DNA from 3 places in the Novosphingobium sp. HR1a genome. Region 3 is predicted to be linked to each of the others. Evidence: riboswitches for the same ligand, from Rfam matches in the RefSeq annotation. Region 3 holds a riboswitch; each other region holds the start of a gene.

Region 1 (4,352 bases), on a different contig from region 3:
CTTGATATCCTTGGGCGTCATGCCCGGCACCGGGCCCAGCTCGAACGCCAGGTCGATGAAGTTGTCCTCGAGACGGATCGTGGTCTGGCACTGATCGGCGATATCGTCCTTCACCGCCTTGGTGAGGCAGCCACGCTCTTCGCAGAAGGCGTGGAATAGCTTGATGATGCCTTCGCAGTGCAGCGATTCGTCACGCACCGACCACGAGACGATCTGGCCCATGCCCTTCATCTTGTTGAAGCGCGGGAAGTTCATCAGCATCGCGAAGCTGGCGAACAGCTGCACGCCCTCGGTGAAGCCGCCGAACATCGCCAGTGTGCGGGCGATGTCCTCGTCGTTGTCGACGCCGAATTTCTGCAGGTAGTCGTGCTTGTCCTTGAGTTCCGAGTACTCAAGGAACGCGCCGTACTCGCTCTCGGGCATGCCGATGGTGTCGAGCAGGTGCGAATAGGCCGCGATGTGCACCGTCTCCATGTTGGAGAAGGCGGTGAGCATCATCTTGATCTCGGTCGGCTTGAAGACGCGCGCGTACTTCTCATGGTAGCAGTCCTGCACTTCCACGTCGGCCTGCGTGAAGAAGCGGAAGATCTGGGTGAGCAGGTTGCGCTCATGATCCGAGATGTTCTGCACCCAGTCGCGGCAGTCCTCGCCCAGAGGCACTTCCTCGGGCAGCCAGTGGACCTGCTGCTGGATCTTCCAGTAGTCGTAAGCCCAGGGATATTCGAAGGGCTTGTAGGTCTTGCGGGCTTCGAGAAGGGACATGGGCGGCTCCGGTGGATCGTCTGAAATTGCGTTCGCCCACAACGCTTTCACGCTTGGGCGGAAAGGCCAGAGATAGGCAAGATCGCGCGCAAATCGAGTGCGTGAATCATCTTCCCACAGGAATATGTGGGGGCAAGGAAAAAGTGCAGCCCCAAGGGGTTGTGGGTGTGATTAATTTCGCCGCCCTCGCATGAATCCCCGGATTGTGCCGGTCAGAGGACTTCGGCGACGCCTTTCAGGCTCTCTCGCGGCTTGTCGATCGCCTGCGCTTTCAGCTGATGCACGCGCGGGATCGAAACTTGCAAGACCTCGGCGATCTCGGCGAGGTTCAGTTCCTCCACGAAGTAGAGCTGCACGATCAGCTTGAGCCGGTCCGGCAGGTCGGTGATCGCCGCGATGACCGCGCCGCGCATCTCGGCGTCGACCAGCATCGCGAAGCTGTCAGGCGTTTCCGTCGCGAAAGTCATCCACTGGTCGGAATAGACCTCATCGATCGGCTCGAAACGCATCGGGCGGGCAGCATCCTGCAGCGAGACCAACTCACCCTCGCCCATGCCCATCGCCTGCGCCAGTTCGTCAGGCCGGGGATCGCGGCCGAGCCAGCCCCGAAGCTGCGTCTCCTTGTGCGCCAGCATGCGGCGGCGCTCGGACGTGCCGCGCGTGCCCTGCACGTTGCGGCGCACAAGATCGACCATCGCCCCCCGCACCCGCATCTTGGCATAGGCGGCGAAGCCGTCCTCGGTCGGCAGATCGTGTTTCTGCGCGCATTCGGTGAGCGCGACGAGGCCGACCTCCACCAGATCCTCCAGTTCGATCCCCGGACGCCCGGTGCCGTGAACGTGCCAAGCCGGCCACTTGACCATCGGCAGGAAGCGGCGGACCACGAAGCCCTCTCGCGCACTTGGGACGACCTGTTCGCCACGATGGACGCGATGGTCTTTTTCGCCATGCCAGGCGCGATCCAGGTTTCGGGCGACACCGCCGAGGGCCGCTGCCACGTACGCGAGATCGCCCGGATCGAGGGCAAGGTGATGAAATTCGCCGCCCGCTACTTCGACGACCTCGTCCGCCACGACGGCCGCTGGCGCTTCGCCCGGCGCACATACGCGATGAACATCGCCGAATAGCCCCCTCTTGCGGCGGAGCAGGCGCGCGATTAGGAAGGCCGCGCCGAAGCGTTCACCTTGAGCATTTCGGCGAAAGATCGCGCCGGTGCCCCGCAAGGGGCTTAAAAGGGAACGCGGTGAGGATGTTCTCATCCGAATCCGGGGCTGTCCCTGCAACTGTAAGTGGCGAGCGCGATGCATAGGCCGGTGCCCCGAAGGTGGTCGCCGGCAGCCACTGGGCCGGACGCTGCGACATGCGAGGCCACGGGAAGGCCATGCATCAAGCGATGACCCGCGAGCCAGGAGACCTGCCTGCGTCCGGTCGCTCTTGCCTTGGTCCAGGGGATGGCCGCGGCACGGTAACTTCCGTCTGAGCGACGCAACGTGCGGCGGGGGCCGCATCGGCGCGAGGGACGCCGGGCGCTGCCGCGTCCGTCCGGGGCCTCCCGTGCCGACCGCGCCGAGTGCGCGGCACGCCCCCGTCAGGTCGCTGACGCGAAGACGGATCAGAACGCCGATGTCGCCCGCGAAAACCTCTCTCAAGAGCCGGATAACCGTGCTCTTTTTTCTGCTCGTCGCCGCCAACCTGGTCGTCTGGGGCTGGGCGTTCAGCCTGTTCCACGCCAGCCCGGTGATGCTGGGCACCGCCCTCCTCGCCTGGAGCCTCGGCCTGCGCCACGCGGTGGACGCCGACCACATCGCCGCCATCGACAACGTCACTCGCAAGTTGATGCAGGAAGGCCAGCGCCCGATCACCGTGGGCCTTTGGTTTGCGCTCGGCCATTCCGCCATCGTCCTGATCGCCGCGACCACCATCGCGCTGGCAGCAGGCACTCTCGATGATTTCGAGGCATTCGGCCGTTCGGGCGGGGTGATCGCGACGATCATTTCCGCCTGCTTCCTGTTCCTGATCGCGATCATGAATCTCGCGATCCTGCGCGGGGTCTGGCAACGCTTCGTCGAGGTGCGGCGCGGCGGGACCTATGCCGAGGAAGACCTCGACATGCTGCTCGCCGGACGCGGGCTGATCGCGCGAATCCTGCGCCCCGTGTTCCGGCTGGTGCGCCATGCCTGGCACATGGCGCCGCTCGGCTTCCTGTTCGGCCTCGGTTTCGACACCGCCACCGAAGTCGCCATCCTCGGCCTCTCGGGCGCGCATGCGGCGGACGGCGTTTCGCTGGGGTCGGTGCTGGTGTTCCCGGTGCTGTTCGCGGCGGGCATGGCCCTGCTCGACACCGCCGACGGCGTCATCATGCTGGGGGCCTACGAATGGGCCTTCGTCAAGCCGATCCGCAAGCTCTACTACAACATCGTCATCACCGCGATCTCGGCCATGGTGGCGCTGGTGATCGGCTCGATCCAGACCGCCGCGCTGCTGTCGGACAAATTCGGGCTGGAGGGCGGCGTGTGGTCCGGGGCGGCCTCGCTTTCGGAGCAGTTCAACACGCTGGGCTTCCTGATCGTCGGCCTGTTCGTGGTGTGCTGGTTGCTGAGCTGGGCCGTGTACCGCTGGGGCGGTCTGGACACGGTGGAAGTGGGGGCGGCGGCCAGCCCACCCCGCTGCGACTAGGGCGTAAACGAGCAAGTCTCGCCCCCCTCCCGCTTGCGGGAGGGCAATCCCTTTCTGCTCCCCTCCCGCTTGCGGGAGGGGCTGGGGGTGGGTCTTTTACCACGCAAGAAAGCCCGGCGGTCATGGGGAACCACCGGGCTTTCCGAACCTTCCGGGATAGGAAGGTTCTATATTTCAGTCCGTTATCAGCGCAGCAGCGAGAGGACGTTCTGCTGGCTCTGGTTGGCCTGTGCGAGCATCGCGGTGGATGCCTGGCTGAGGATCTGCGCCTTGGCCATCGCGGTGGTTTCGGCCGAGTAGTCGGCGTCCTCGATACGGCTGCGGGCGTCGGACAAGTTGGTGGTGGTGTTGGTCAGGTTGTTGATCGCCGATTCGAGGCGGTTCTGGCCGGCACCCAGCGAGGCGCGGGTGGCGTTGACGTCCGACAGCGCGGCATCGACGTTGGTAAGCGTGGTCGCCGCCTTCGTGGCGTCGGTCACGTCGAGGGCGGTCGCCGAAACCTTGGTGCCGTCGATCGCCTTGGAGGTCAGCCCGACCTGCTGGCCGCCCTGCGAACCGGTCTGGATGTTGAAGGTGAGGTCGGCGCCGGCGGTGGTCGAGATCAGCGTGTTGCCGTTGAACTTGGCCTGCGTGAAGCTGTCGTTGATCTGCGTGGTCAGCGCCGAGACTTCCTGCTGCATCGCCGCGCGGTCCGAGGTCTGGTAAGTGCCCGAGGCCGACTGGATCGCCAGTTCGCGCACGCGCTGCAGCATGTTGCCGACTTCCGACAGCGTGCCTTCGGCGGTCTGGGCCAGCGAGATGCCGTCGTTGGCGTTGCGGATGCCTTGGCTCATGCCGCGGATCTGCGAGGTCATCGAGGTCGAGATGGCGAGGCCCGCCGCGTCGTCCTTGGCCGAGTTGATGCGCTTGCCGGT
Region 2 (4,352 bases), on a different contig from region 3:
GTACTGCTCGATATAGTCGCGAAAGTGCTCGCGGACGCCTTCGCGGCTGAGGCCGAATTCGGCCAGGTCATATTCGTGCTTGCCGTGCTTGCCCTTGGGGTTTGCAGCCAGGTAGGCTTCCATGGCTGCGCGGGCTTGCGGCGTGAAAGGCTCGTCGAACCTTTCGTAGATGCCCTGCGCCGTGGCGAGCGGGTCGCGCACCAGATCGCGATACTGCACGTCGAAGATCGCATCGTGCCCGTGCTTCGCACGAAAGGCGTTCGACCGCGCGATCATCAGGTCGAACGTCTCCAACAGATTCTCTCCGATGGCCCGAAGATCGACCTGATCGCTGTACATCCGCCGCACTTCCTTGACGAGGCTGCAGGCCGAGCCCAGCACTTCGACCGGATCGCGGTGCGTCATGACCAGTTGCGCGTCAGGAAACTCGGCCGTCAGGGCATCGAGGAACAACGGGTGCCAGGGGTTCTTGAGCGTCCAGCGCCCCGGGGCATTGGCCTGAAGCAGCTGCAGCAGCCGCTTTTCGTAGCGGAAGGCGGGCGCGTAGTCGGCCTCGTCCAGGAACCAGCGGTGGTAGCCCGGAATGTCCGCCTGGGAATCGTAGAGCTGCGCGCAGAACGACGGCGCCATGGCGAACTGGCACTCGGTCGGGCTGTCGGCCTCCTCGTAATGGATCGCGGCGATCTGCGGCGCGTACTTCAGCCCCTGCAGCGTTCGCGTCTGGCAGGCATCGTGACGGGGACCGGCGTGAAGTTCCTGCACCAGCGGCGGCGGCACCGAATCGAACGCTTCCCAGCGCAGGAACGCGCGGCGCGCCGGGTCGGCTTCCAGCAGGTTGATCGCCAGCGTGGTGCCGGTGCGCGGAAGGCCGAAGACGAACAGCGGCTTCTCGACCGGGCGCTCCAGAAGTTCGGGGTGGCGCGCCAGCCAGTCTTCCACCCGCATCCGGTTCGCCATCGCGGCGACTAGTGCATCGACCGATCGCGCCATCCCGGCTTCAGTAAATCTGGCTTCGTCCTCGTAGGACTTCAGCAGCACGCCAAGCCCTTCGAGGATCGCGGGATCGCCGAAGTCGCTCAATCCGGTCCGTTCGCTTGCCGCTGCGACGATGTCCTGCGCCTGCATGTCTTCTCCCTCATCCCGTGCCGCGTCATCGCGCGGCGTTCGGAAGGGATCATGAAGACATGGGGCACACTTTAGAAGCTACCCGCCGATCACCTTGGCGATATCGGGCGATCAGACCGAAAGGATCAGGGAATCATCGCTGCGCGGGGGCGTACCGTCGTACGAGGGCAGAGGCTCGAAGTGCTCGTTCAGCAGTTCCATCGACGAGAGGCCCGCCAGCTTGAACTGGCCGAGACCCGGCTCCTCGTCGCTGCGGCGTGCCTTCGCGGGGTTCATGGCACTGACGACAAGATCGCCGTGCCTTTCGAACAGCATGTGCGGGGCAAGCGTGATCGTGTTGCCGTTGTAGCGCGCCGTCACGAACTTTCGCGTGGCTATGGCTTCCATCAGGGTGAGTCGTGGATCAGTCATCGGCACCGCAAATTGCACGGGTTGCCCAAAATGAAAAGCAAGGTTGCAACCGAAAACTCGCAGGACGGGCTTTCGGAAGGCCCCACGCGAACGGCTTGCAAATCGTGCGCGCAGCGAATAATCCCCCGCCCGTCCCTCCGAAAAGGGGGACACGATCGCGTTGGTGCCTTCCGAAAGGGGCTTAAAAGGGAACGCGGTGAGAGGGGCTACCCCTCGAAGCCGAGGCTGTCCCTGCAACTGTAAGCGGTGAGCGCGATGCATATCGCGGCAGGCCAATGTGCCCTGCCGCAGCCACTGGGCCGGACGCTAACTCCTGCGAGGCCTGGGAAGGCCGTGCATCGCGCGACGACCCGTTAGCCAGGAGACCTGCCAGCGTCCGGTCGCTCTTGCCTTGGTCCAGGGGATGGCCGCGGCACGGTGTACTCCGTCTGAGCGACGAACTTGCGGCCAGGCCGCAACGGCGGGTTTCGCCGGTCGCTCGTTCGCGCCCGCTTCCCGCCGCTGCGCCCGCGCGGGGGACGTCCCTTGCGCGGGAACCTGTCCGTTCGACTGGGAAACGCAACGGGGGTTACAACATGAATACGAGATCGCTTCTTTCCGGCCTGATCGCTTCGGGCGCGTCATTCTGCATGCTTGGCATGTCCGCGACTTCGGCTGAGGCGCAGGAAGCCGCCGAGACGGCGCCGGAGAATGCCAATAACACGGATGCGGGCAACATCGTCGTCACCGCGCGCAAGGCGGGTGTCCTGCAACTCGGCCAGCAGGCCGACGCCTCCAGCCGCCTCGGCCTCACGCCGATGCAGACGCCGGCCAGCGTCGACGTCATCACCAGGGAGATGATCCGCAGCCTGGGCGACCGCACCGTGGTTGCCGCAGCCGCGCGCGCGCCGGGGCTCATCAACAACAGCTCGGCCTTCGGTTACTCGCTGAGTTCGCGCGGGTTCACCGGCTACACCTCGGTGATGCAGCTCTACGACGGGATGCGCGTCTACACGACGACCACGCAGACCTTCCCCGCCGACCCGTGGATGGCCGAGCGGATCGAGGTCCTGCGCGGTGCGGCCTCGGTCCTCTATGGAGAGGGCGGCATCGGCGGCGCGATCAACGTCGTGCGCAAGAAGCCCAATACCGAGCAGTTCGAAGGCGAGGTCCGTCTCAGCGGCGGTTCGTTCGATACTTATGCGGCGGCGGGCGGGATCGGCGGGCCGATCGGAGACAGGCTCTCGTACCGCGTCGATCTCAGCTACAACCGTTCGGACGGGTGGATGGAGCGCGGGCAATCGCGCAGTCTTGCGCTTTCGGCGGCGCTGCGCTGGCAGGCGCGCGACGACCTCGTGCTGACGCTGACGCACGACCGCGCCGACCTCGACCCGACGATCTGGTACGGCACTCCGCTGCGAGACGGCAAGCTGGTGCGGGACATCCGCAAGAAGAACTACAACATCGCCGACCGCTCGCTGCGTTTCGACGATGCCTGGACCCAGGCCAAGGCCGAATGGACACCGGCCGAGGGGGTGACGATCACCAACGTCGCCTACTATCTCACCGGCTTCAAGCACTGGCGCAATGCCGAGGGCTATGCCTGGTCCGGCGACCAGATCCGCCGCTCGAGCTATCTGGAGATTGTCTACAAGACGAAACAGTGGGGCGACCGCTTCAACGCGGTGTTCGATCATACACTGCTTGGCATGGACCACCGCCTGAGCCTGGGCGGCGAGTACAACACCGGCTCGCTGCTGCGCACCGACAGTTCGCCCAACAGCCGCTTCGACCTCGTCGATCCTTGCGACTATACGCCGGGCACGTTCCTCGACGGCACATTCGGCACCCGCTACAAGTACAAGACCGATGTGCAGCAATGGGCGCTGTTCGGCGAAAGCCGGCTCTCGCTGTCCGACCGGCTCTCACTGGTGACGGGGCTGCGCTATGACCGTCCGAAGACCGAGCGGCACGATGCCCTCGATCCGGCGGCGGACTACACCGCCCGCTATCCGAGCACCAGCTGGCGCACGGGGCTGGTCTACAACCCCAGCGACACGATCTCGCTCTATGCGCAGTATTCGGCGGCGGCGGACCCGGTGACGGCGTTCCTCACGGCGACGCTGGCGCAGACCACCTTCGACGTTTCCACCGGGCGCCAGTGGGAGGCCGGGGTCAAAGCGACTTTCCTGGACGGACGCGGCGAGTTCACGCTGTCGGGCTATCGCATCGTCAAGAAGAAGATCCTGACCCGATCCGCCAACGATCCCACGGTGTCGGTGCAGGTCGGACAGCAATCTTCCTACGGCGTCGAGGCCTCGTTCGGACTGGCGGTGACGAAGGAATTCAGCGTGCTCGCCAACGGCACGATCCTGAACGCGCGGTACGACGACTTCGACGAACTGGTCGACACCGCGCTGGTCAGCCGGGACGGCAACATGCCCATCGGCGTCGCGGAAAAGGCGGCCAACCTGTGGCTGTCATGGCGGCCGGTGCAGCCGCTGCATCTGGACGCGGGCCTGCGGTATGTCGGCAAGCGGTACTCCGACGCCGCCAATACCCGGCGCATCCCGGCCTATACGCTGGTCGATGCCTCGGCCCGCTACGACCTTGCAGAGAAGACGAGCGTGACGCTCAACTTGCGCAACGTCTTCGACAGGATCTACGTCCAGAACAGCTACTCCACCTCGCAGTGGGTCCTAGGTGAGCCGCGCAGCGTCGCGGTCACCTTCGAGCAGCGGTTCTGACCGTGGCGGGGAGGCCGAAGCCAGGGCGAGAGCCGAACTGGCGCGCGATCGCCGCGCGCGTGCTGGCGGCCACCGTCGGCGCCTACGCGC
Region 3 (4,352 bases):
GGGGATATGGCGAGCGCAAGTCGCTTTGGGTGCGACTCGTCGAAACTCTCATCCTCCCTGTCGCGAAGCGATGGGGAGGGGGACCGGCGACGTAGTCGGTGGTGGAGGGGGATTGCAACCCACCCCTCCGTCAGTCGCTTCGCGACTGCCACCTCCCCATCGTTTCGCGACAGGGAGGATTAAGCGTTCAACTCGCGAGGCGCTTTGCCAGCGCGGCGGCCATGCGGCGGTCGAGGTGGCGGCATATGCTCAGCCAGCGGGCACGTGCGGCGGTGTCGCCGCGTTCATGGGCGGCCTCGGCCTCGACGCGGGCCTGTTCGGCGGCGGAGAGGCCGTGGCGTGCGAAATGCATGAGGGCTTCGGCAATGCCGGCGTCGATCTCGGCGGCAGGCTTGCTCTCGATGGAGCGCAGGCTAGGGCGCGGGAGAAGGGGGCCGTTGTCGTTGACCGCGCCCAGCGGCGCGCCGGTGCAGAGCACTCCGGCAATGGCCGGCATCGTCCCGTTCATGGCGGCGGCGAAGCGGATGGTCATGGGCGGATAGTCTCTCTTCTTGGTGGGTGTCGACGGATCAACCCTCTACCCCGGCAGCGATGAACCCATCATGCAGGGACGTGGTTTCTCAAGTCTTGACGATACCACCTAGGGACATTCCCCGGGTGCCTCCGTTGCAATCGATTATCTTCAATTTGCGGGCTGGGTGATCCAGCGGCCGGAGTTTGCGTACTCGGCCTTGATGCCCTGCGAACCCGGCAGATTCCGGGCGGTATAGAGCGAATCCCCGCCGCGCTGCTGCACTTCGCTGGAATAGGCGGGGCTGGGCTGGATGGGCATGGTCGGGCTGGTTGCCTGCGCGACCGGCTCTGCCTTCACGGGCTGGGCCGTGCCGAATGCGCGCTGGACGGCGAGCGGGTCGAGCGCCGCTGCTGCAGCGGCGGCATCGGCGCTGTCGTCATGGCGATGCGGAGCGGCCATCGGCTCGCCGCCGAGGTAGGCGAAGCGGAACGTCGCCGCGCTGCCCGCCGCGCCGCGCAGCGCGTAGAAGCGGTGCGCGCCGATGGTGGAAAGGTACTGCAGGCTCGGCGCCCAGTAGGGGTGCACCTGGACAGTATGATAATGCGTGGCGAGGCCGATCGGCGTGTAGACGTAGCCTGCCAGCGCCTGGCGCGCGACGTTTTCGGCGCGGTCCCAGAACATGCGCTGCGGGCGACGGGCGAGCGAGCCGTCGCAGGTGAACGAGAACTGGCAGCCTGTCGAACGTTCCGACCCCTCGTAGACGACGCCGCAGACGGTCTTGGGATAAGCCGGGTGGGCCATGCGGTTGAGCACGACCTGCGCCACCGCGCGCTGGCCCGCATCGGGCTCGCTCGCGGCTTCGTAGTAGATCGCGGCAGTCATGCACTGCAGCGCGCGGGTGCGGTCGACGCCGGAGTTGTCGATGTAGATCGGCCGCGCGGTAGCCAGCGGGCCGGAGACGCTGTCGTCGGCGTCGGAGCGGATGCCTTCGCCGACCTGAAGCGGGGCCTTCTCGGCTTCGAGGTAATAGAAGGCCGAACCGGGGAAGCTGGCGCCTGCCTGCTCGAACGGCATGGGCAGTGCTTCGGCGCCTTGCGAGGCGGCGTCGGCGATGGCGAAGCTGTCCCAGCCTTCCGGCGCGGCGAAGGCGGGAAGGGCGACGGCGGCGAGCGCGGTCACGGCGAAAGTCCAGCGGCGGCGCAGGACGACCGGGCGGTGGCCGACACCGCGGGCGCGGCGCGGATAGCGGCCGACGAAATCGCGCGGGCGTTCGAACGGAGCGCCTTGCGAATCCATCACCGGCGCCGGGGCGGCGTCTGGTCCGGGAATGGAAGGGGCAGGGCTCACTCGGTTCCTTTCGGCCGCAATTCGGCAGCACCGGCCTAGCCTGTGCCCGGTGCGCGCGCATCCGGGCATTCCGGGCCGTCCCGTTGCGGTACAGCCACGCTCTGTACGCTTAAGGGCTTAAGATTTGGCTGCGCCTCGTCGTCCCGGACTTGATCCGGGACCGCTGGCCGTGAACGGCCGCCCTTGCGGCGTGGCGCCTTGCCCATGGCTCGCGCCTAAAGACCGCCACCGGCCCCGGATCGAGTCCGGGACGACGAATGCTTGCCAACCCCTGTATGCCGCACTATCCGCGCGGTTACGTCATGGGTTGCCCGCAAGGGCCTAAGAGGGAAGCCGGGTGCGAATACCGGCGCTGCCCCCGCAACTGTGACCGGGGAGGCCGCCTCCACCATGCCACTGGCCCGTATGAGGGCCGGGAAGGCGGATGGCGCGACTGACGATCCGGGAGCCAGGAGACCTGCCCGAGACGGTCGTTCCGCAGCCGGACGGGGTTCTTCCGGGTGCAGCGAGTGTGACGCGCCATGAGGAAGGCGCGCATGCCTCCGCCGTGAACGGCACAAGCACGTTCAAAGGTTCGGAGGACATATGAAGTATCTGTTTCTGCTCGGCACCGCGCTTGCCGTGAGCACCCCCGCGATGGCGCAGGACGCGGTTGCGATCGGCGAGCAAATGGCGGCGGGCGACCGTGCGATGGCGCGCACCGACATCACCGTCACCGCGACCCGTGAGCCGACGCCGATCACCCAGGTCGGCCAGTCCGTCAGCGTCGTCACCCGCGACCAGATCGAGCGCACGCAAGCGACCACCGCCACTGACGTGCTTGCCCGCATCCCCGGCATCTCGACCGTGCAGTCGGGCGGTTTCGGCCAGCCCGCGAGCGTCTTCGTGCGCGGCGCCGAGAACGCGCAGTCGCTGGTGCTGATCGACGGTGTGCGCATCAACGATCCCGGCGACGTCGGCGGCGGCTTCGACTTCGGCGCGCTGCCGATCGGCCAGTTCGACCGTGTCGAGGTCGTGCGCGGTTCCTCGGGCGTGCTGTGGGGCAGCCGCGCGGTGGGCGGCGTCATCAACTTCATCACCGCCCGCCCGACCGAGCAGTGGACCGCGCGCGGCCAAGCCGAGTATGGCTGGCGCGACCGCAAGCAGGCGAGTGTCTCGGCGGCGGGTCTCGTCGGCCCGGTCGGGCTGACGCTGGGCGGCAACTGGCTCAAGGGCGACGGCTTCTCGGCCTTCAACGAGCGCCGCGGCGCCACCGAGAAGGACGGCTTCGAGAGCAAGAGCGCCAATGCCCGCGCCTCGATCGAGTTCGCGCCGGGCCTCTCGGCCGATGCGGGCGGGTTCTACACCAAGGCGAACTACGACTACGACAACACCGGTGCCGATGCCCTCAACGTCGGGATGAAGCGCGATACGCTGGGCTATGCGAACCTGCGCTATGCGGGCCTCGACGGAAGGCTGAACGCGCGCGTCGGCTATGGCATCAACGACACGCGCCGCATCTCCGATGACGCGGTGTTCGGCCCCTACACCACCAACGGCCGCACCGAGCGCTTCGAGGGCCAGGTCAGCTTCGCACCCATAGAGGAGGCCAGCGTGCTGGTCGGCGGCGAGACCGAGAAGCAGAAGTTCGACGACAATTACGGCTCGAAGGATTCGACCACCATCGACAGCCTGTTCGGCAACCTGACGCTGCGTCCGTTCACCGGCCTGACGCTGAACGGCGGCCTGCGCTACGACGACAACTCGGACTTCGGCGACCGCACGACCTTCGCCGCCAACGGCGCCTGGGTGATCGGCGGCGGCGACAGCGCCCCGGTCCTGCGGGCCAGCTACGGCGAGGGTTTCAAGGCGCCCTCGCTCTACCAGCTCTACACCAACGCGGGCTTCCGCGCGCTCGATCCCGAGACGTCGAAAAGCTGGGATGTGGGCCTGGAGCAGCCCTTCGCGGAAGGGACCGGCCGCTTCACGGTGACCTACTTCGATCGCAAGACGAAGAACCTGATCGACTACGACCTTGCGAACTTCAATTACTACAATGTCGGCCGGTCGCGGGCGCAGGGTGTGGAACTGGGGATGCAGGTGACCGACTGGCAGGGCTTCGACGTGAACCTCGCCTATACCTACCTCGACGCCGTCAACGAGGACACCGGCGCGCAGCTGGCGCGTCGTCCGAAGAGCAATCTCTACGCCAGCATCGACAAGGCGTGGGCGGTCGGTCTGAAGCTGGGCGCGGACCTGCGCGTCGGCGGCGGGCGCTACGACGATACCGCGAACACACAGTACGTTGGCGGCAACGTAGTCGTGGGCCTGCGCGGCGCCTTCGCGGTGACGCACAACGTCGAGGTCTATGGCCGCGTCGAGAACCTGTTCGACGAGCATTACGAAGTGGTGCGCACGTACGGCACGCCCGGCCGCTCGGCCTATGCCGGCATCCGCGTGAAGATGTGAGCCAAGGGGCGGTCCATGGCAGGCGTCGTCCCGGACGTGTTCC

Evidence for each region. A riboswitch is a leader RNA that binds a small molecule or an ion and turns the genes downstream of it on or off. The one in region 3 is predicted to bind cobalamin.
Region 1: another riboswitch for cobalamin. It lies ahead of HWN72_RS13660 (HoxN/HupN/NixA family nickel/cobalt transporter); the one in region 3 lies ahead of HWN72_RS11895 (TonB-dependent siderophore receptor).
Region 2: another riboswitch for cobalamin. It lies ahead of HWN72_RS26040 (TonB-dependent siderophore receptor); the one in region 3 lies ahead of HWN72_RS11895 (TonB-dependent siderophore receptor).

The regions. Positions count from the first base shown of each region.
Region 1 is NZ_JABXWS010000051.1:20,168-24,519, forward strand. It holds gene HWN72_RS13645 (ribonucleotide-diphosphate reductase subunit beta) at 1-762, opposite strand, end outside; gene HWN72_RS13650 (sigma-70 family RNA polymerase sigma factor) at 975-1,646, opposite strand; gene HWN72_RS13655 (nuclear transport factor 2 family protein) at 1,686-1,889, shown strand; cobalamin riboswitch at 1,956-2,199, shown strand; gene HWN72_RS13660 (HoxN/HupN/NixA family nickel/cobalt transporter) at 2,386-3,438, shown strand; gene HWN72_RS13665 (flagellin) at 3,624-4,352, opposite strand, start outside.
Region 2 is NZ_JABXWS010000098.1:15,464-19,815, forward strand. It holds gene HWN72_RS26030 (sulfotransferase) at 1-1,125, opposite strand, end outside; gene HWN72_RS26035 (hypothetical protein) at 1,237-1,536, opposite strand; cobalamin riboswitch at 1,681-1,925, shown strand; gene HWN72_RS26040 (TonB-dependent siderophore receptor) at 2,112-4,262, shown strand; gene HWN72_RS26045 (hypothetical protein) at 4,265-4,352, shown strand, end outside.
Region 3 is NZ_JABXWS010000047.1:65-4,416, reverse strand. It holds gene HWN72_RS11905 (hypothetical protein) at 188-532, opposite strand; gene HWN72_RS11900 (cell wall hydrolase) at 683-1,861, opposite strand; cobalamin riboswitch at 2,149-2,341, shown strand; gene HWN72_RS11895 (TonB-dependent siderophore receptor) at 2,447-4,309, shown strand.